Regions from separate parts of the Chryseobacterium paludis genome, predicted to be linked through region 1. Evidence: riboswitches for the same ligand, from Rfam matches in the RefSeq annotation. Region 1 holds a riboswitch; each other region holds the start of a gene.

Region 1 (7,350 bases):
AGGAAAAGAAAAGATTACAAGAAAATACGAAGTTGTTAACCATAAAGAACACCAAGTATTTTGGTTACATGCAGATAAAAATTCTATACACGACGATCAGGATTTTGATAAAGTGAATACATATAGAGTAAAGAAAAATTTAAAGTCAGTTTTTGAATTGAAAAATAATGATACCATTATAGTCAACTTTAAAAAAGGAATAATGGATGTTAATTACCTTTATTAAGATTTCAACCACAAATAGCACTAATATTCACAAATAAATATTTGAAAATTCGTGATATTAGTGAAGCCATTTGTGTCATTAGTGTTAAAATAAAATAAAACATGGAAATCAAAAACATCGATCACATCGTTTTAACCGTAGCCAATATCGATAAAACAATCGGGTTCTACACCCATATTCTCGGCTTCGAAGTCGTAACCTTCGGAGATAACAGAAAAGCGTTGACTTTCGGAAACCAAAAGATCAATCTTCACCAAAAAGGAAAAGAGTTTGAGCCCAAAGCAGAACATCCAACTCCCGGTTCTGCAGATCTATGTTTTATTGCTTCAACAGATATCCATGAGGTTTTAAAGGAATTACGACATAAAAACATTGAGATTATTGAAGGTATCGTTGAGAGAACAGGTGCGATGGGCAAAATAAGATCAATATATTTCAGAGATCCTGATATGAACCTTATTGAAGTAAGTAATTATATTTAAATCCCGTCATAAGTATGTCCCTGGATAAAAATGTTTTAGACGAAATACTAAATGGTTTTGATAAGGAGGAACTTGCTCCTAAAACTTTATTAACGGAAGAAGGTAAAATGGCCCGTAAATTCTACTATCTTGAAAAAGGAGTAGCCAGAGGCTGGCTTAATAATGATGGTAAGGAAATTACTTTCCAGTTTTTATTTGAAGGTAACCTTATCTCATCATGGGAAAGTTTATTTTACAATTCACCAAGTATTTATAATATCGAAATGATAGAGCCTTCTGTTGTTTACAGTACTTCTATTGAAGAGTTCAGGCAAAAGATGGAGCTTAATCCGCATATTAAGGAATTCTATTACAGTTATTTGCAAGAGCGTCTGCTTAAATATCAGAAACTTTTTATTTCGCGGATAAAGGACAGTGCCGAAGAAAGATATGCCGAATTGCTTAAACAATCACCGGAAATTTTCCGCCGCGTTCCGCAATATTATATTGCATCCTATCTGGGGATAACCTCTGTTTCGTTGAGTAGGATAAGAGCAAAAAAGTAATATTGAAGCTCTGATAGTTTATATTGTAACTCCATGATTGTTCTTCACCTCAGCCATCACAAAAGTACTGTGGGTACTTCCTATGGAATCTACAGATCCTAATTTGTTGAATACAAAATCCTGATAATGTTTCATATCCCGTACCTGAACTTTAAGTAAAAAATCAAAATCTCCTGAAATATTATAGCATTCAGCTACTTCTTCGATCTGTACAATTTCTTTCACAAATTTATTTCCTACAGACCGGTCGTGGATCTTTAATTTCACCTGACAGAAAACGGTAAAACCACGATTTAGTTTTTCAGCTTCCAAAACCGCAGCGTAATGTTTGATATAGCCTTCCTGCTCCAGTCTTTTTACCCGTTCAAAAACTGGTGATGGAGAAAGGTTTATTTCTTTGGCCAATTCTTTAACCGTCAGTTTAGCATTCTTTTGCAGGATTCTTAACAGTTGAAGATCCTTATCGTCGAGTCTTTCCACAGGATAATATTCTTTTTTCGATTGATTTTTTCAAATTTACAGAATAAATAACTTTAAAATTAAATTAAAACAAAATTTTATTCCTAATATTTAAAACAATACCAACAAAATAACTTTATTCAATACCTTTACACCCTATTTTGTTCTTTAACATACTTCATCAAACGGAAAAGGTTTTACTTAACGTAAATTAATAGGGAATCGTGTGAAAATCACGAACTGTCGCGCAACTGTAAGTAACACACCAAAGGTTTTTGTCCTTGCAGATCCACTGCCAGAAGCGGGAAGGATGACAAAACTGTTACAAGTCAGGAGACCTGCCTGTTCCGAATTGACAATGCTTTCGCGGTTTGAAGCTTTTGGTCATACAGATGATACTTTTTGAACGTATTGGGTTGTTTAGACTTGGAATGGATATGAGTTTAAACGCAAAGATTTATTATAAAGATTCCTTAGTTTTAAGGAGCAAAGAGATGCGACGCTGTCGCTGATGAAGCTTATGGATAAAACGCATGCTTCTTCAAAATCAATGAAATTGATTTCTCCTTTGCCTTCTTAAATAAGAAGAATTAGAAATAAACTTTGCGTTAAAAAAAATTATTTCAAAGTTACTCTCTAATCTCTTCCTTAAACAGGAAAATTACGTCCATATTGTATCTTCTCTATTGCTGAAAACTCTTTCCCGATCGTATTACGAAGCATTCTAAAAGAACTTTTAAAAACTAAAATTTAATTAAAAGTTTAAAAGAAAATGCAAACACACATCCTAGGTTACCCGCGAATTGGTAGCAACAGAGAACTCAAAAAAGCCTGCGAGCAATATTGGTCGGGCAAAACAACATTACAGGAACTTTTAGAGGTTGGAAAAACCATCAGAAAACAAAACTGGAAATTACAACAGGATGCCGGAATCGATCTTATTCCATCGAATGATTTTTCATTCTACGATCAGGTATTGGATATGACACTGTCAGTTGGTGCTATTCCTGCCCGTTATCAGGACATTACTTCAAATGAACTTGATCTGTATTTTGCTATGGCAAGAGGCCATCAGAAAGAAGGTTTAGATATTACGGCGATGGAAATGACAAAATGGTTTGACACCAATTACCATTATATCGTTCCTGAATTTCAGAAAGATCAACAATTCAGATTATTCTCCAATAAGATCGTCAATGAATTTATTGAAGCTAAAGAAGCAGGGATCAGTGTAAAACCTGTTATCATTGGATTGGTAACGTATTTACTATTAGGAAAGGAAAAAGAAGATGGCTTTGACAAACTAGATCTGGTTCAGAACTTGCTTCCTGTTTATACTGAAATTTTAAAAGAGTTAGAAAATAATGGTGCTGAATGGATCCAGTTTGATGAACCGTTTCTAGCTTTAGATCTTGATCAAAAAGCAAAAGAAGTTTACCAATCTGTTTATACTCAGATCACAGAACAATTCCCGAATCTTAAATTCATCGTTACCACCTATTTTGATGGATTAAAAGATAATCTTTCACTAGCGACTACTCTACCAATTGATGCTTTACATATTGATCTGGTACGCGCTCCGGAACAGTTGGATGAAGTTCTTACTGCCATTCCTGAAACGTTGATTCTGTCATTGGGAGTTGTTGACGGAAGAAATATCTGGAAAAATGATTTCAACCAGTCTCTGGCTTTTATCAAGAAAGCCATAACCGCATTAGGTTCTGAAAGAGTTTTTATTGCTCCTTCATGCTCACTACTTCACTCTCCTTTCGATCTTGATCTGGAGAAAAATGAAAAGATATTATCTCCTGAAATCAAGCAATGGATGGCTTTTGCCAAACAGAAGGTTTCTGAAATTGTTACTTTGAAAAAATTAGCCTCAGAAAATCCAGATTATAGCACACTGCAGGAGTTGGCTGAAAATAAACAAGCTATTGAAAACCGTAAAGTTTCAACCTTAATTCATAATCAGGATGTGAAAAATCGTGTTGCGGTAACGACAGAAAATGATGCGCAAAGAAACAGTCCGTTTAATGTAAGAAAAGAAGCACAGCAGAATGCACTAGAACTTCCGTTATTCCCAACCACTACGATTGGATCTTTCCCTCAAACTAAAGAAGTAAGAAGCTGGAGAGCCCAATTCAAAAAAGGAGATCTGACGGCTCAGAAGTACGATCAATTGCTTAAAGAAGAAACCCAAAGAACCATCAACTGGCAGGAAGAAATAGGAATTGATGTGTTGGTTCATGGAGAATTTGAACGAAATGATATGGTTGAATATTTTGGGGAGCAACTGGCTGGATTTGCATTTACTCAAAATGGGTGGGTTCAGAGTTATGGAAGCCGTTGTGTAAAACCACCCGTCATTTATGGAGATATTCACAGACCACAACCGATGACCGTTTATTGGTCACAATACGCTCAATCTTTAACGCAAAAATGGGTTAAAGGAATGTTGACAGGTCCTGTAACGATCCTTCAATGGTCTTTTGTACGCGATGATCAGCCTCGTTCTACAACCTGTAAGCAGATTGCTTTGGCAATCCGTGACGAAGTAAACGATCTTGAAAAAGCAGGAATCAGAATTATCCAGATCGATGAACCCGCCATCAGAGAAGGTCTTCCTTTACGAAAAGCCGAATGGCAGAATTACCTGCACTGGGCTGTAGAAGCTTTTAGAATTTCTGCAAGTGGTGTTGAAGATGCTACGCAAATCCATACGCATATGTGTTATTCTGAATTTAATGACATCATCCACAATATCGCTGATATGGATGCTGATGTAATCACAATAGAATGCTCAAGAAGCCAAATGGAATTACTGAATGCTTTTGCAGACTTTAAATACCCTAACGAGATCGGTCCGGGAGTTTATGACATTCACTCTCCAAGAGTTCCATCGAAAGAGGAGATGGTAGCATTACTAAAAAAAGCACAAGCCGTAATCCCAGCAGAACAACTTTGGGTAAATCCAGACTGTGGATTAAAGACCCGTCATTGGGATGAAACTGAAAAAGCATTGATCGCGATGGTAGCAGCTTCGAAAGAGGTCGCTGCAGCTTATGCGACTGAGAAAGTTTAATAGAGCTGATTATTATTTTTTTATTGAGGCAGGAGTGAAAGCTCCTGCTTTTTTATTAGCTCCATCTTTCGTATCTTAAGCTCCTTAATTAAAAAACACAAAAAAAATGGAAAACAAACAAAAAGCAATAGCACTTTTAAATGCTATTGAAACTCGGGTACATCTTGATCACATCAATGAAGCGAAGTATGTGCAACACAATCTGAATATTGCTGAAGGGCCCGCAGGCTTAGCCACCTTATTTTCTCAGCTTCCGATAGATACAACAAAGGTAAATATCATAAGAGCTTTTCAAGACGGTGATTATGCTTTCTGCCATGTAGATTACAACTTTTTTGGTCCAAAAACAGGCTTCGATATCTTCCGTTTCGAAGATGGAAAGGCTGTAGAACACTGGGATAATCTTCAGGAAACGTCTGGTCCAAACCCAAGTGGACACACTATGACAGATGGTGCAACGACAATTAAGGATTTAGACAAAACAGAAGCTAACAAAACATTAGCAAGAGGCTTTGTAGAAGATATTTTAGTACAGGGGAAAATGGAAAGATTAAACAGTTACATTGATGGTGAAAACTATACCCAGCACAACCCGCAAATAGGCGATGGCCTATCGGGATTGGGAAAGGCCATGGATCATATGGCTTCTCAAGGCATTACTATGCAATATGACACCATTCACTTAGTATTGGGTGAAGGTAATTTTGTGCTCACAACAAGCGAAGGTTATTTTGCAGGAAAACACACTTCTTTCTACGATTTATTCCGTATCGAAAACGGAAAAATTATCGAACATTGGGATACCATAGAAGAAATTCCATCAAAAGAAAATTGGAAAAATAACAATGGAAAGTTTTAAATGATTCCTTTTTTTGTAGTTCAAAGCCATTCTCAAGAGAATGGCTTTGGTATTAAAAAGTAATACACTTATTAATTACATTATTAATGTTATCGCTATAGAATGAAACTTCAAAGAAGTGACAGCAGCTTATGCTAAAGAAAGTTTAATAGAATTGATTATTATTTTTATATTGCAAGGCATGAGAAAACTCCTGCTTTTTAGTTAAAAAAAAGAAATCAATGACCCCAGAAGAGTTCGTAAAAATTTCTATATAGAAAAACAAAATATTCTTAATTCAAGTTTTGATACTCAATCTGAATTCAGAACTTATGTCTCAACCAAAATAGAAGAATTACATCTTAATGAAATTGAAACTGAAAAATTAAAGACAATAGTCTCTGCTCTTTTAACAGACACATTTTATACTATTTTACTTGGTTTGGACGGTTCTGCTAGTATTGGAAGTTCACAAGAGACTTTTAAAATCTATGATGAAGAAGAAAACTTGATTTCAGAATGCGGAGATTTAGAGGGCTATGCCTATGAGTATTTTCATGAAAATGGATTAGAAACTGAACATTCAAAATGCGATTTTATAGCTCAAATCCATTTTAAAAAAGAAAGAGACGGAGGAAGAAATCAGTATGTAAAGAGTGACTATAGATCACAATTAGTTTTTAATTTTGATGATTTTCAAACTTCTCATCGTCAAATTTATATTGGAACAAATTATGCTTTTCCTGGGGATTTGGTAAATGCAGAAATCGATATTTTATCCCAGGAATATTTTCACAGAAAATTAAAAGCAGGTATGGGGTTTAAGTTTTATGAGGGACCTCAGTTAATAGGCACAGGCAGGATTATTAAGATTATAAATTCCAAACTACAGAAATAACATGAAGTACTCATTTGTTTTAATTTTAATTTCGATATCATTATTTGGTCAGTCAAGAAATGAAATACAAAATCAAATAAAATTTAGAAACTATAGCCATTTAGATAGTATTGATGTTTATTCAAATGATTATCCAACCAAACTTATTGAAGGTTCTGGATTCATAAGAAATAAAAAGAATAAAAATATTGGTTCAATAGGTTACTCCATTCAAGTAACAAAAGATAAAAATAACAAGATCATTCGCGTTTTAAAATCTGAATCTGATTACTATGATAAATACCATAAAAATCCTCAAAAAAGTATAACCAGTGAAATCTGAGTTTATTTTGATGATTTTCAACAACCTGATTTAGCAAAATATACATCTGAAATTTTCATATCCGATTCATTAGTAAAAACCGAAACCAAACTCTTTGATTTAAAGGAAAACAATAATGATGCACCCGGATTTAAAACCATTAAAGACCTATTAGAAAAAATGAAAAATGAAAAATTCTTGGAATTATAAAAGAAAAGCATCCCATTGGAATGCTTTTTTGTAAATTTTATTTAAATAAATTTTTCTCTGAATTATTCACCCTTTAATTTCTTAACTTCTTCTCTCAACAAGCCAATATAATCCTGCAAATTTTTAATAATCTCTATACTTAACTCATTATTAAAAGTATGGATATTCGACCCTGAAGCCGGACTATCATTAAACGTAGCATTACTATTATTAATTATTACTGTAGCTTCATCTTCCTCATAGATCTCCTCAACCGGCACTTCAAGAAAATTAGCAATCTTATCCCATTCCTCATGTATTATTTTCACA
Region 2 (7,350 bases), 2.3 Mb from region 1:
ACAGATATTTGGGCCTGATGACAGATTATTTTACGGAACTTCTAAGCCCTATTCAGCGCCTGCTCTTTATACGGCGCATGGTCTTGTGCTGGGAATCGGGGGGACTCAATATACGACCGGTACATTGAAAGCCTCTTTTGGGTTTACAGACGGAGGTCGCCTTACAATTGTTTCAAATACGTGCCAGAGCGATACGGGTCCGGATACCAATGGTATTGAGCGTAATAAGATACGTCTCAAGGCCACTAAAAATGGTCTGGATTATTTTCTGAATGTATATTATTATTACAGAAGTCCTGAAACATTTATGACGGTAGATTATGAAGTAGAGATCCCTGCTGGTAACACAGAGCTGGTAAAAGTGGCACACGGCTTGGATACCGCTCTGGATGGAGGGGATTTTGGTCCGGGATTTGTAACCGGCCAGGCACCCTATTATACGGTGGGTGTACAAAAGAAAGGTTCTTATGAGGCTTTCCAATATGTTTCAGGAACCCCATGGAGTGGATATTATTCGGATTTCCAACATAAGATGAATAATGGTATAGGGGATGATCTAACTTTTAAAAATGCGATTAACCCTAGTGCTACTACCGATAATGCAATGGGAATATCTCTTAATTTCGGTAAAGATTCAGGTACTTATAACAGTATCAGTAAAGTGATCTTTAATTGTCATGCCGAAGTAGCCCCGGTTCTTACCCGTACTTCTGTTCCTTGTGGAAGCGGATCTATTAATCTGAACAGCTTTGTGGTGCCTTTAAATCCTAATCCCCATAATCTGGTCCCGATGTGGCGGGACAGTACGGGAGCTGAAGTAGCCAACCCTACCAGCGTAAGCAAGGCGGGAGTGTATACGGTTAGTTATAGAGATACGGTAAATAGCTGTGATTCACCTCCAAGCACATTTACTATTACAGGGGAATGTGTGATAACTACCTGTACGAAGCCGGCTTCTACGGCGACTCCTACCGCTTTTACAAAGATGGGTATGTCAGGGTACAGTTCTTTGCAGAAGGATTGGCCGGCTAAGATTCCTAATGGTTTTATCGCACTGGAGTCAGGCTTCAACGGGCTGGTAATTACTAGAACAGTTCCCGGTAAGATCACCGAGCCTGTAGCAGGAATGCTGATCTATGATACCTCTAAAAACTGTTTCAGTTTATACAACGGAACCTCATGGAAATGTATTGAAAAATCGTGTAATGACTAATCGGTCTGCGGAAAGATCAATCAACAAAAAAGCAGAATAATGAAAAATATAAACAGCATAAGCAATATAAAGAAAACCTTATCTATAGTGGCATTGTGTATAGCAGGTATTGCCGGAGCTCAGATGGGTGTAGAAACGGAAACGATAAGAGGGAGCGGTATCCTGGATTTTCCTACAGGAATAAACAAAGGGATCATCCTTCCGGTATTAACAGAGGCAAACTCCACTCCTTCTGTGGGAACGATACGAATGTATAACAAGATGATACAGGGTGTTACCAGTTCGGGAGTGGTAAACTTCAGTGATCCCGGCGATACTGCTTCGGTTACTTTTAACACATCCACCCCACAGGCAGCCTCTGTAAACAGTGTGATCATAGGCGCCGCGACTTCTGCTGCTACAGGAGGAGCGTTGGTTCTGGAATCCGATACTAAAGCATTGATCCTTCCCCATGTCTCTAATGTAGAGGCAATGCCAAGTCCATATCCGGGAACGATATGCTATGACGTAAGAAGTAAGACTTTTGCCATGTTTGATGGCAAAGTATGGAATTTTTGGAAATAATTTTTGTTCATTTTTGTGAGTGATTAGGAATAGTACAATATTCATAATCATGTATTTTTTTTAGCGAATCCTCTAGAGCGTTATGCTTTAGAGGATTTTTTTTTAAGCTTCTGTATTCTCTCCGGAATGTCATTCCGACAAAGGAGCAATCTCTATAATCACAATCTAATGAATGAATAAAGTAAATCTTAATCGGGATTCTTCACCCCACTTCCAAACTCCGTTCGCCGACTTACAGTCTGTGTTCAGAATCACACACAACATTCCGTTGCAATAGTAACGGAACGTTAGCTTATATGTGGTTGATTGTCATTTTGTTAGATTCCGTATTGTTTCTAAGCAGAATTTTCTATCTTTGCCGGATTCTGGTGAGCCATAAAAAGCTCTTAAAAGGGAATCCGGTGTAAATCCGGAACAGACCCGCTGCTGTAAGCTCTACAAAAGTTTTTGAAGCATATATCCACTGTTTTTTTAATGGGAAGGATTTCAAAAATAGAGTAAGTCAGAAGACCTGCCGGAAAGATTAAAGTTTGATGCTTTCGTGGAATAAAGCTTAGGACAACAATGATTCTGTGCAGTTATAGCTGTACAATATCGTTGCTGCTTTCTTATATCCATTAGCATTAAAATTATTCTCAATGAGCTAATGGAACCAAAATTTACTTTTTATAAAACGAATAAAACGATTATCACAATTCTTGTGCTATTCGCTCAGCTTTTCTTTTCTCAGTCGAGGGATACTATTAAAGAACAGGTCATTGTTCCTGTACATATTCAGAAAAAGACCTTTAAAGAGATCCTTCCGGCACAGGTAATATCGGGAGAACAATTAGAGAGACTTAACAGCCATTCCGTAGCAGATGCTCTCCGGTATTTTGCGGGGATTCAAATTAAGGACTATGGCGGGATCGGAGGTCTGAAAACCATCAATATCCGTAGCATGGGAAGCCAGCATGTTGGTGTTTTCTATGATGGTATCCAGTTGGGAAATGCTCAAAATGGGATTGTGGATTTAGGGCGGTTTTCTCTTGATGATCTTGAAGAAATCTCTCTTTATAACGGGCAGAAAAGTGAAATTTTTCAGCCTGCAAAAGATTTTGGTTCTTCGGGTTCCATTTATCTGCAGCCAAAAATCCCAACTTTTAAAGGAAATAAAAAAACCAATCTTGTCGTAAGATTTAAAAACAGTTCCATTGATTTATTTAATCCTTCATTTCGGTTAGAACAAAAAATATCTGAGAAAATATCGGCAAGCTTCAGCTCTGAATTTATACAAAGTGACGGAGTTTATAAATTTAGATATAGAAAGAAATATCCTGATGGAGAAATTGCCAATGATACAATTGCCAAAAGATTTGATTCTGATATTAAATCAAAAAGGTTTGAAACAAGTCTTCATGGGGATTTAAAAGATGGAAACTGGAGTGTGAGAGGATATGGTTATCTGTCTGATCGTGGAATTCCGGCAGCGATTGTTAATAATCGTTTTGGTGCACGGGGACAAAGATTGCGGGATGAAAGCTACTTTGTTCAAGCCAGTTTAAGGAAAAAACTATTTCCGAAATTTGAAACACAGCTTAGAGCAAAATTTGCTTACGATTATACTTTTTATGCAGATACAGTTTCTACAGAAGCGGCTTTTCCTGTTCGCAACAGTTATATCCAGCGTGAAGTATATGTTTCTTCATCCAATATGTATTCTATAACATCCAACTGGGATATAAGTGCGAGTGTAGATTTTCAGTATAATAATCTGGATGCCAATTTGTTTAATTTTTCCTACCCTACCCGTTATACTACATTAATGGCTTTTGCGACGACTTACCAGTGGCGGCGGTTCAAATTTTTAGGAAGTGTTCTGGGTACTTTTGTAAGTGAAGAAGTTGAGAAAAATTCTAAATCTCCGGATAAAACAGAATGGACACCAGCGGCATTTCTGTCCTATCAGCCTTTTAATTCTAAGGAGATAACCATAAGAGCTTTTTACAAGAGAATTTTCAGGATGCCTACTTTCAATGATCTGTATTATACGGTAATTGGAAATGCTTTTCTAAAACCTGAATTTACAAATCAGTATAACGTAGGTTTTACCTATGGGAAATCCTATCATCATCAGATTTTAAAGGGTATTTATGCTACAGTAGATGGCTACTTCAATAAGGTGGATGATAAAATTATTGCAGCTCCCACAGGAAACTTATTCCGATGGACAATGCTGAATCTCGGAAATGTAGAGATCCTGGGAACTGATGTTCACGTACAGGCTGATCTGAATTTTGGAAATGTAACCATAAGACCTCAGGTGAACTATACCTTTCAGCGGGCACGGGATTTTTCTGATCGAAGCGAAAGCTATTTCGGGGATCAGATTCCATATACTCCATGGCATAGTGGAAACTTTACGACAATGGCAGATTACAAAGACTGGAGTTTCAATTATAGTTTTGTTTATGTAGGGGAACGATATGACGGCCAGCAAAACAATATTCAATACAATTATGTTCAGCCTTGGTATACTCACGATCTATCGGTGCAAAAAAAATTCAACTGGCAGACACATCAAATTAAAGCGAGCCTGGAGGTCAACAATATTTTCAATCAATACTATGATGTGGTACTGAATTACCCTATGCCTGGAAGAACTTTTAAACTAATTGTAAGTTTTACATTATGAGAAAATTAAACTTTTGCCTCCTGATCGGTCTGCTTCTTTTCTTCTTTTCTTGCAGAACAGATGAATATATTCCCCGTGAGCAAAAAGAGGAAGGTCTGGCACAGCCAGAAAATACGGCTATTAAAGGGTTTTATATTCTTAATGAGGGAAATATGGGAAGTAATAAATGTACGCTGGACTTTTTTGATTATACAACAGGAGTGTACCGACGTAATATTTATGGTGAAATCAATCCCAATGTCGTAAAGGAGTTGGGTGATGTTGGAAATGATATCCAGATCTATGGAAGTAAACTCTATGTGATTGTAAATGTTTCCAATAAAATTGAGGTATTAGATGCTAAAACAGCAAAGCGTATTAAAACAATTCAGTTACAGAATTGCAGATATATCAAATTTAAAGATGGAAAAGCGTATGCAAGCAGTTATGCCGGACCTGTTGATATCAATCCTAATGCTCCTAAAGGAAAGGTTGTAGAAATTGATACGGTTTCACTTTCCATTCAGAGACAGGTAACAGTGGGATATCAGCCTGAAGAAATGGAGATTGTAGGCAATCAGCTTTTTGTCGCTAACTCGGGAGGGTATATGGTTCCTAATTATGATAAAACGGTTTCGGTGATTGATCTCAATTCATTTACAGAAACCAGGAAATTGGATGTGGCAATTAATCTTCACCGTCTTAAAAAAGACAATTACGGCGATTTATATGTGAGCTCCAGAGGGGATTATTATAACATCCCTTCAAGTTTATATTTAGTGGATGCTGCAACAGGAGTGCTGAAAAAAGATTTTCATGTGGCAGTAAGCGAAATGACCATCGTTAATGACAAATTGTATTATTACGGGAATGAGTTTAATTACAATACCCACTCTTATTCTAAATCATTTGGCATTATTGATGTAAAAACCGAGCAGATCATTTCCAATAAAATTATTGACCAGGAATACGTAGATGGTATTAAAGCACCTTACGGAATAGCTGTAAATCCGATCACAGAAGATATTTACATTACAGACGCCCGGAATTATGTGTCTACAGGATTTGTCTACTGCTTTAATAAAAGTGGACATTTTAAATGGAAAACCGAGGGTGGAAATATCCCGGCACACTTCACCTTTTTATACAAATAAACTGAATCTAAGATATGGACAGAAATATTTTTAAAATTTTAAAAACTGTACTGGCGGTATTTCTATTGGTAGGAATGACCGCATGTAAAAGTGACAGAGATGAAGATTCACCATTTAATGGTTTAGAAGAATCTTATACGATCAACCGTTTCAATGTTCTGAATATTGCCGCGAATGTTTCAGGAAAAATGACATGGAGCATTAAAGACTCTATTATTTCTGAGGGCTCAGAGCTGGACTTTATCAGTCCCTATATTAAAACATACCCTCTTACTTTAAAAATAGATCAGAACGGAAAGGTAAAAACGTATCAATCAACAATTATCGTCAATAAGGAACCCGGTTCTTACAGTAAATATGTTTCCAATGTATTGGATTTCCGTCCTGCTGTAGGACAATTTACCAACGAAATTCCTGAATATATGGTTGGAGATACTTCCAGCAGTATGCTTCAAAAAGCCAAAGGATCTTTGGTGGGTTCTAATACCTCGATGATTAGTTTAGGTGGTTTTGGAGGATATGTAGTTTTAGGCTTTGATCATACCATACCAAATATGAATGGTCGGGATTTCAAAATCCTTGGAAATGCTTTCTGGGGGAATAATGCTAATGAACCTCGCTCAGGATCTTGTGAGCCTGGAATTATTATGGTCGCTTATGACAGAAATAAAAATGGGAAACCGGATGATAATGAATGGTATGAAATTGCGGGAAGCGAATATTTTAAAAATACAACCGTTAAAAACTACAGTATTACTTATTTCAAACCTAATGAAAATAAGCCTCCTGTTCCTGGAAATGAACCCTGGCAGGCTGATATAGAATACGTTAAATGGCAGGATAATCTTGGAAATACTGGTTTTAAGACAAAAAATGGATTTCATGATCACAGTTTTTATCCATTATGGATTTCCGATGCTTCTTATGGTTTCTCAGGAACAAAAATACAGAATAACTATTACGATCAGAGCGGAAACGGATCCTATTGGGTAGGGAAGTCTTACGATTTCGGATATGCCGATAATGCTCCGAATAATGATGAAGCCTCCAATATAGATATTTCTTGGGCGGTCGACAAAAATGGAAAATATGTAAAACTTCCGGGGATTGATTTTGTAAAAGTACATACTGCTGTTAACCAGGAAGCTGGTTGGCTGGGAGAGGTTTCTACTGAAGTAGCCGGTGCTTATGATTTGTATATAAAATAAAAATTCAACAATAAATTTATTTAAAAATGAAAAAGATCTATCTTTTAACATTACTGTTATTTTTTGCATTTTTTACCAATGCACAGGTAACGGTTCAAGGGGTACCCCGAAATGATATCAAGCAGAATTCAAAGCAAAAGAATGAGCTTAAAACGACCACTACCGTCACTGATTTTTCTGATATTCAGTATTGGGTAGGGACAGGTTCTAAAAAGGCTGCTTTTGTAGTACAATGGAACGACGGTAAGAATCCTGATGCTTTAGTTTGGGGATTTAAATGGGATGGAAATGCTACAGGAGAAGATATGTTGAAAGCAATTGCTCAGACAGATCATCGTTTTTATTCTTTACTATACCAGGGAACAACTTTTGGAAGTGCAATAGGAGGACTTGGATTTGATCTGAATGGACAAGGGACTATTGGACTTTACAAGAGCGGAAACCTTACGTATCCATTATATCCGTTAAATGGGATTGTTAATACAACGGCATATGATTTTGATGACTATACATCAATAGATGGAGCGAATGATCATTGGAAGTCTGGATGGACTACCG
Region 3 (7,350 bases), 2.0 Mb from region 1:
CAAGAGATTATTTTTTAAATAAAAAAGACTACAATTTTCATTGCAGTCTTTTTAGTTATCATTAACTGGATATTTATTTACCCATGTTTTTTAATTGATTAATTTGATCCATATAACCGCTCCAACCCACTGTTGAAAGAACAAAGATCATGTATATTAAACTTAGAATTCCTATAATAAGACCGATAATACATAATATTCTTCCTACTTTCAAATTATCAAAATCTGAATATAAACTTGGATTTTGTTGATATAAAGCATTATCCTTATTATAAAGGTTCATTCCGATTAATCCGCAGATTACTCCAACAATTCCGTTACAGCAGCAACTTCCTAAGATTGCAACGATTCCTAATACTAATACTGTTGTTGCGTTTGGTAATTTTTGATTCATAGTTTTTTATTTTAATAATTTTAATTTATTGGTAAAGGATGTCTGTAAAAATAGGAAACTACCATGATAATTGAATTAATAATTGCTAAAAAAACTAATGCATTACCGTAATTTCTTTTTTTGTCAATAAAATTCAACCCCACAGTACATAAAAAAAGCAGTAAGGTATATACTGCAGGAAACATATGAAAGGCTTCCGAAAATTTTCCCTCAAAAACCAAAACTATTGCTCTTTGTGTACCACAACCAAAGCATTCTATTCCTAAGAATTTCTTACTTGGACAAGGCAGCATAAAATCTTCGATTTTCATTTTTGGTATTTTTACTATTATTATCTAAAATTAAGAAGAAATTTTAGCTCTGAGATATTGATGCGGAAAAAAACATTCTTCCTGCATTTCAAATGAGCCCTGAATGGCAATATATGGATTCCTCAAAATCTCTCTGGCAACAAAGATCAGATCTGCGTCTCCTTTTTGTAAAATATTTTCGGCTTGTTCCACTTTAGTGATCAAACCTACTGCTCCTGTCTTTACTCCAGCTTCATTTCTTACCCGTGAAGAGAAAGGTACCTGATAACCATCAAAAACAGATATTTTTGCTCCATGGATATTTCCACCACTGGAAACATCTACTAAATCTACATTATGATTCTTTAAAACTCTTGCCAATTCTACACTGTTATCAACACTCCATCCATTTTCAGCATATTCAGTTCCTGAGATTCTAACAAATAGGGCTACATTTTCGTTCAACTCATCATTGACTGCGTCTACAATTTCTAATAGAAATCTTATTCTGTTCTCAAAACTTCCCCCATATTCATCTGTTCTGATATTAGAAAGTGGAGATAAAAATTGATGGATCAAATAACCATGTGCCCCATGAATTTCTATGATGTCAAAACCAGCTTTAACAGCTCTTCTTGCAGCAGTCTTAAAATTTTGAACCTGTTCTTTAATTTCTTCAACAGTTAAAACATGTGGAATTCTTTCAGTCGGATGATAAGGAATTGGACTTGGAGCAAGAGTTTCCCATCCTTCCTCCATGGGAATCTGAATATTATTCCAGGTAGATCCTTTTCTTCCAGCATGCGCCAGCTGGATTCCAATCTTACTTTCAGAATTTGAATGAATGAATTCTACAATTTTCTGAAGCTTTGCCGCCTGTTCGTCATTCCAGATACCCATACATTTATTGGTAATTCTTCCACGAGGTTCAACACCCGTTGCTTCAACCATTACTAATCCTGTTCCTCCTTGGGATCTACTTCCATAGTGGACAAAATGAAAGTCATTTGCTAATCCGTTTTCACACGAATACATACACATGGGAGACATTACCCAACGGTTTTTCAGTTCAACATTTCTAAACTGTATTGGAGTATATAACATCTTTATCTATTTTGGATTTTAATATTAAATGACTGAATAAAATTGGCTTGCCTACGTGCTGAAAAAGAACTAATTTTATCCCCCCTTTTTAGGCTCCAATATATGAAAAAAGACATACAGATCGGCTATGAATACTTTAAAAATAGTAGCGAACTGAACGATATAGAAAAAAAACTTTTCGAAAGAGCGAAACTAGCTCGTGAAAATGCTTATGCCCCTTATTCTGAGTTTTTTGTTGGCTGTTCCATTTTGCTGGAAAACGGTGAAATTTTCTCTGGAAACAATCAGGAAAATGCAGCCTTTCCTTCAGGACTTTGTGCTGAGAGAACAGCTTTATTCTGGGTTGGTGCTAACTTTCCGGATCAAAAGATCAAAAAGATCTTTATCGTGGGCGGACCTAAAGAATTTTCTGAAAAGAATCCTCCTATCCCTCCATGTGGAGCGTGCAGACAAAGTTTAATGGAGTACGAAACAAAGCAAAATGAAAATATTGATCTTTATTTCTCAAGCATGAATGATGAGATTGTAAAAGTTCATTCCATTAAAGATCTACTACCTTTCTATTTTGATGCTACGTTTTTATAATCACTAAGAGTAAAATCATGAAAGTTTAAATTTGCTTATCAATATCATTTAATAACAGAATATTTCGTGATTTCTGATTTAAAAAAACACATTTTAATAGATAAAATTGGCGTTTCTTTTTAAAAACTTATCTTTGCAAAAATTTTGGTTTTCAAGCTATTGAAAATAATAGGGAATTGGGTGGAAAACCCAAACTGTCCCCGCAACTGTAAATCGCAACTATCATATTCTATAACAAACCACTGTGCAAACGGGAAGGTATAGAAAAGCGAAAGTCAGGAGACCTGCCAAAATGATAATATCAAAAATATATTGCTTTCGGAGGAAAAGTAAAATAGTATGAAAAAAACTTTAGTACTACTTTTATCGTCATCTGCCTATTTTTTTTGTCTGGGACAGGAGAAAGCAATTGACACCGTGTATATTTTTGACAACCAAATGAATAAAGTAAAGCTTTTTCATAAGGTAAATACGATTACTCCACAAGATGTGGAAAAAAACTCCACCAATCTTTCAGAGCTTCTACGTTTCCAGTCCAGCGTTTACATTAAAGAAAATGGCCGTGGTGCTGTATCTTCGCCTTCATTTAGGGGAACAACTGCACAACAGACTGCTTTTGTATGGAATGGGATTAATATTAACTCCATATTTCTTGGACAAGGAGACATTAATAATATCCCTTTATTCGGATATGATCAGATCGGAATAAAAGCAGGTGGTGGAAGTGTCATTTATGGAAGTGGTGCTATTGGAGGAAGCATTCACCTCAATAACAATTTAGGCTTTAATGATGGCTTCAAAGCATCTTTATATTCTGAGGCAGGTTCTTTTAACACCTTTAATAATTTTGCTCAAGCTGCCTATAGCAATGATAAGTTCAGTTTTAAAGTTTCGGGAAATCACTCGATCAGTCAGAATGATTATGAAGTTGAAGAGAAAAATTACCTAAACAGAAACGGGAAATATTACAATACAACATTTAATGTTGGTATATCATACAAAATTGCCAATCATCAAACCCTTTCGTGGCAAAGTCAGTTTTTTGATTCCGCTCAAAACTATCCCATTTTTGTCGAAAATGGGAACAGAACAAGATATGAGACACAAAGTACCAGAAGCTTACTTTCTTGGGACATCAATAAAAGTAAATTTTCGAATAGCCTAAAAGCAGCTTATACAGAAGAAAACTTTCAATATTTCGGCAATTATAACGCTCCAAAAACAAGTGGATCTACAGGAAAGAATTACATTTTTAAAAATGATTTTAACTATTTCATTGTTCCAAAACTGAATTTTAATGTAATTACTGAATTTCAGGTGAATAAAGGAGAAGGATATCAGCCCGTCATCCCAGGTATAAAAACAGAGGGAATTGGAAATGTAAGTAGAAATGTGGGATCTGTGGCTGGATTATTACGCTATTTCCCAACGAAAGATCTGCGTTTTGAGGCTGGAGTAAAAAAAGATTTTGTTGAAAATATAAATGCACCTCTGCTTTATTCATTTTCCGGAAAATGGGATCCTCTACAATGGTACAGCGTAGGTTTGAATATATCCAAAAACTTCAGATTTCCTACTTTCAATGAGCTGTATTGGAATCCCGGGGGAAACCTTGATTTAAAACCAGAAACATCATTCCAGATAGATATGGATCATGATTTTAAATTTGGTGCGTTTAAACTTACATTAAGCCCATATTATCTTAATATTTCAGACAATATTGTTTGGCTTCCTACAGAATACGGTTATTGGTCTCCTGTAAATATCAACAAGGTGGAATCTTATGGTTTAGAATCTCAGATTACATTTGATAAAAAATTCAATGAACACCATTTCAGATTCAATGTTGGATATACCTTTGCCAAATCAATTAACAAAGAAACTAAGAACCAGATGGTATATGTCCCACTTCATAAAGTTTTTGGAAATTTTGATTATCAGTACGATTTCTTAAAATTTTATGTTCAAGGTTTATTTAACGGTCTTACATATACCACAACCGATGAAAAAAGAGAAGACGCCCTGGATCCTTATTTTGTTTTAAACACTGGAATTTCGGCAACCATCCTAAAAAAATACATCATAGGGTTTAAAGTAAATAATTTAACCAATACTGTTTATGAAACGGTATCCTATTATCCTATGCCAAAACGAAACTACAGTATTTCAGCAACAATAAATTTTTAATTAAAAATAACATGAAAATAACTAAACTCTTACAACTTTTATTTGCTACCGTATTGCTATTCAATATTTCGTGTAGTAACAATGATGATGATACATTACCAGTAATTACTTATGAAAATGGTTTCTTAATCGCTAATGAAGGGAATTTTGGAAAGCCTAATGCAGAAGTAACTTTTGTTTCAAGAGATCTGACTTTTAGCCAGAACAGTATTTTTTCTAAAAACAATGGAACTCAACTGGGAGATGTTTTACAATCTGTAGCATTCAATGGTGACAAAGCATATCTTCTGTTGAACAATTCCAATAAAATTCAAGTGGTTAACCGTTATACTTTTAAAAGTACAGGTACAATTACTGATCAAATTGATCAGCCTCGTTATGTTGCCGTTACTACTAATAACGTATATGTAACTAACGATAAGTATAACGGTGCAAAATATGTAAGCATTTATAAAAGCTCAGATTTATCTTTCGTTAAAAAAATTACGTTCAATGATGCTGTAGAAAGAATTGTTGAAGCTGGAGGAAACATTTTTGTTCAAAATGCAAGTTTTGGTTTTGGAAACAAAATTACCTACATCAATACTTCAAATAATGAAATACAATCTGTAATCACATTACCAAACGGAAATATCAACAGAACTATTTCTTATAATGGAAATGTTTATGTTATTGCTTCAGAAGCTACAGATTCCTATATTTATCAGATCTCTAATACTGGAAACATTACCAAAACGACTACTTTAACAGGTATTGCTAATGCCACCAATCTTCAGATAGATGGCGGGAAGTATTTCTTCTCTTCTGCCAACAAAGTATATTCAATGAATATGACATCTAATATCACTCCTACAACTCCTATTATTACAGCTGTAGACGGTGGACAATATTATACTTTATATGGATTTAGCGTTGTAGATGGAAAAATCTTCACATCAGACGTTAAAAACTTCACTGAAGACAGTGAAATTACAGTATATACAACTTCAGGATCAAAAATTAAGTCCTTTACAACGGGTAAAGGTTCTAATGGTGTATATCTGAATTAAGAAATTTATACTTCGATATACAAATAAATTTTATTTTTTTTCATCATTTGTGTTTTTTCCGGGCTGCCTTAGGGCAGCCCGGATTTCTTTTATAAAAGATTTAAATAAAAAAGATCTGAAATAGTTTTTCAGATCTTTTTTATTATTTGAAGTTTTATTTTAAATTTTAGCTTCTAGTCCTAATTTTTCAGCTTCAATAATTACGAATCTTTTCGCCTCATCATGGTCATTTAAAATTTCACCTTCTAAAATAGCTTCTTTTACTTTTTCTTTTAAAATCCCAATCTCGCGTCCCGGTTTAAGATCAAACATCTCCATAATTTCTTCTCCTGAAATTGGGGGCTGAAAGTTTCTTACCTGGTCTTTTTCTTCAACCTCTTTTATTTTGACAGCAACATATTCAAAATTACGTTTGAACTTATCCTGTTTTTTAGAATTTTTCGTCGTTATATCTGCTTTACAAAGTGTAAACAGATCTTCCATATCTTCACCGGCATCAAACAATAGCCTTCTTAATGCAGAATCGGATGCATCATCTGTAATCAAAGCAATTGGACGGGATGAAAGTTTTACCATTTTCTGGACATACTTTAAATCTGGACCTAAAGGTAATTTAAGTCTTTGAAAAAGCGTTTTTGCCATTTTTGAACCTAAAAACTCGTGTCCATGAAATGTCCAGCCCGTTCCCTCAACAAATTTCTTTGTGGGAGCTTTTCCAATATCATGAAGCAATGCTGCCCAACGTAGCCAGAGTTTATCTGTATTTAACGAGATATTATCTACCACTTCCAAAGTATGATAAAAATTGTCTTTATGGGTTTGTCCTTCTACCTCTTCTACTCCTTTCAGCTCTATTAACTCTGGGATAATGTATTTTAAAAGCCCTGTCTGTCCTAATAAACTTAATCCGATAGATGGCTTTTCAGACATCATAATTTTATTAAATTCCACCATGATCCTTTCCATAGAAACTATTTTAATTCTTTCTACTTCCTGACTGATCGCCAATAATGAATTTTCTTCTATTGTAAACTGTAAGGTAGAGGCAAAACGAATTGCCCTCATCATTCTCAGTGGATCGTCAGAATAAGTCTGGACAGGCTCTAAAGGTGTTCTTAAAATTTTCTTTTCAAGATCTTCTATCCCATTAAAAGGATCAATAAGTTCTCCAAAATTATCTTTGTTCAAAGAGATAGCCATTGCATTAATGGTAAAATCCCTTCTTTTCTGATCGTCTTCCAGTGTGCCTCCTTCTACTTCAGGTTTACGACTATTTTCAGTATAGCTTTCCTTTCTTGCTCCTACAAATTCTAATTCAAGATCTCTATATTTGATCATCGCTGTTCCATAGGTCTTAAAAACAGAAACTTTTAACTTAGGATCAATTTCTTCAGCTACACTTTGGGCAAGTTCAATTCCACTCTGCTCAGTAACAAAATCAATATCTGTAGATGCTTTTCTTTTCATCAATAAATCCCGAACATACCCACCAACAATATATACTGACTGATTATTTCTGGCCGCTACTTCCGAGATTATTTTAAAAAGCTTTAGATTTTTATTTTGAGTAAGATTGATGAACATATTTATTATTTAATGTAAAACCACTAAGAAATCCAGTTGTAGATCAATGTTTAAAAACTGATGTATTTTAAACAAACTCCATCTTTCTTAATTTCCTAATGGTTAAATGATCTGCAAAGATAATTAAAATCTTGTTTTCTATTCCCGAAGAACTTTT

Evidence for each region. A riboswitch is a leader RNA that binds a small molecule or an ion and turns the genes downstream of it on or off. The one in region 1 is predicted to bind cobalamin.
Region 2: it holds a riboswitch for cobalamin, as region 1 does, so the genes downstream of both, NG806_RS17565 (TonB-dependent receptor plug domain-containing protein) here and metE (5-methyltetrahydropteroyltriglutamate--homocysteine S-methyltransferase) in region 1, are expected to answer to the same signal.
Region 3: it holds a riboswitch for cobalamin, as region 1 does, so the genes downstream of both, NG806_RS20960 (TonB-dependent receptor plug domain-containing protein) here and metE (5-methyltetrahydropteroyltriglutamate--homocysteine S-methyltransferase) in region 1, are expected to answer to the same signal.

The regions. Positions count from the first base shown of each region.
Region 1 is NZ_CP099966.1:1,548,056-1,555,405, forward strand. It holds gene NG806_RS06790 (hypothetical protein) at 1-226, shown strand, start outside; gene NG806_RS06795 (VOC family protein) at 328-708, shown strand; gene NG806_RS06800 (Crp/Fnr family transcriptional regulator) at 723-1,253, shown strand; gene NG806_RS06805 (Lrp/AsnC family transcriptional regulator) at 1,272-1,733, opposite strand; cobalamin riboswitch at 1,888-2,072, shown strand; gene metE (5-methyltetrahydropteroyltriglutamate--homocysteine S-methyltransferase) at 2,485-4,794, shown strand; gene NG806_RS06815 (nuclear transport factor 2 family protein) at 4,901-5,653, shown strand; gene NG806_RS22980 (hypothetical protein) at 6,075-6,530, shown strand; gene NG806_RS06825 (hypothetical protein) at 6,532-6,852, shown strand; gene NG806_RS06830 (helix-turn-helix transcriptional regulator) at 7,104-7,350, opposite strand, start outside.
Region 2 is NZ_CP099966.1:3,875,963-3,883,312, forward strand. It holds gene NG806_RS17555 (hypothetical protein) at 1-1,213, shown strand, start outside; gene NG806_RS17560 (hypothetical protein) at 1,253-1,777, shown strand; cobalamin riboswitch at 2,127-2,310, shown strand; gene NG806_RS17565 (TonB-dependent receptor plug domain-containing protein) at 2,424-4,451, shown strand; gene NG806_RS17570 (YncE family protein) at 4,448-5,584, shown strand; gene NG806_RS17575 (cell surface protein) at 5,599-6,792, shown strand; gene NG806_RS17580 (T9SS type A sorting domain-containing protein) at 6,819-7,350, shown strand, end outside.
Region 3 is NZ_CP099966.1:4,604,202-4,611,551, reverse strand. It holds gene NG806_RS20980 (CCC motif membrane protein) at 74-394, opposite strand; gene NG806_RS20975 (DUF2752 domain-containing protein) at 415-705, opposite strand; gene namA (NADPH dehydrogenase NamA) at 736-1,788, opposite strand; gene NG806_RS20965 (cytidine deaminase) at 1,891-2,373, shown strand; cobalamin riboswitch at 2,502-2,679, shown strand; gene NG806_RS20960 (TonB-dependent receptor plug domain-containing protein) at 2,713-4,560, shown strand; gene NG806_RS20955 (YncE family protein) at 4,572-5,609, shown strand; gene NG806_RS20950 (CCA tRNA nucleotidyltransferase) at 5,769-7,193, opposite strand; gene NG806_RS20945 (L-threonylcarbamoyladenylate synthase) at 7,332-7,350, opposite strand, start outside.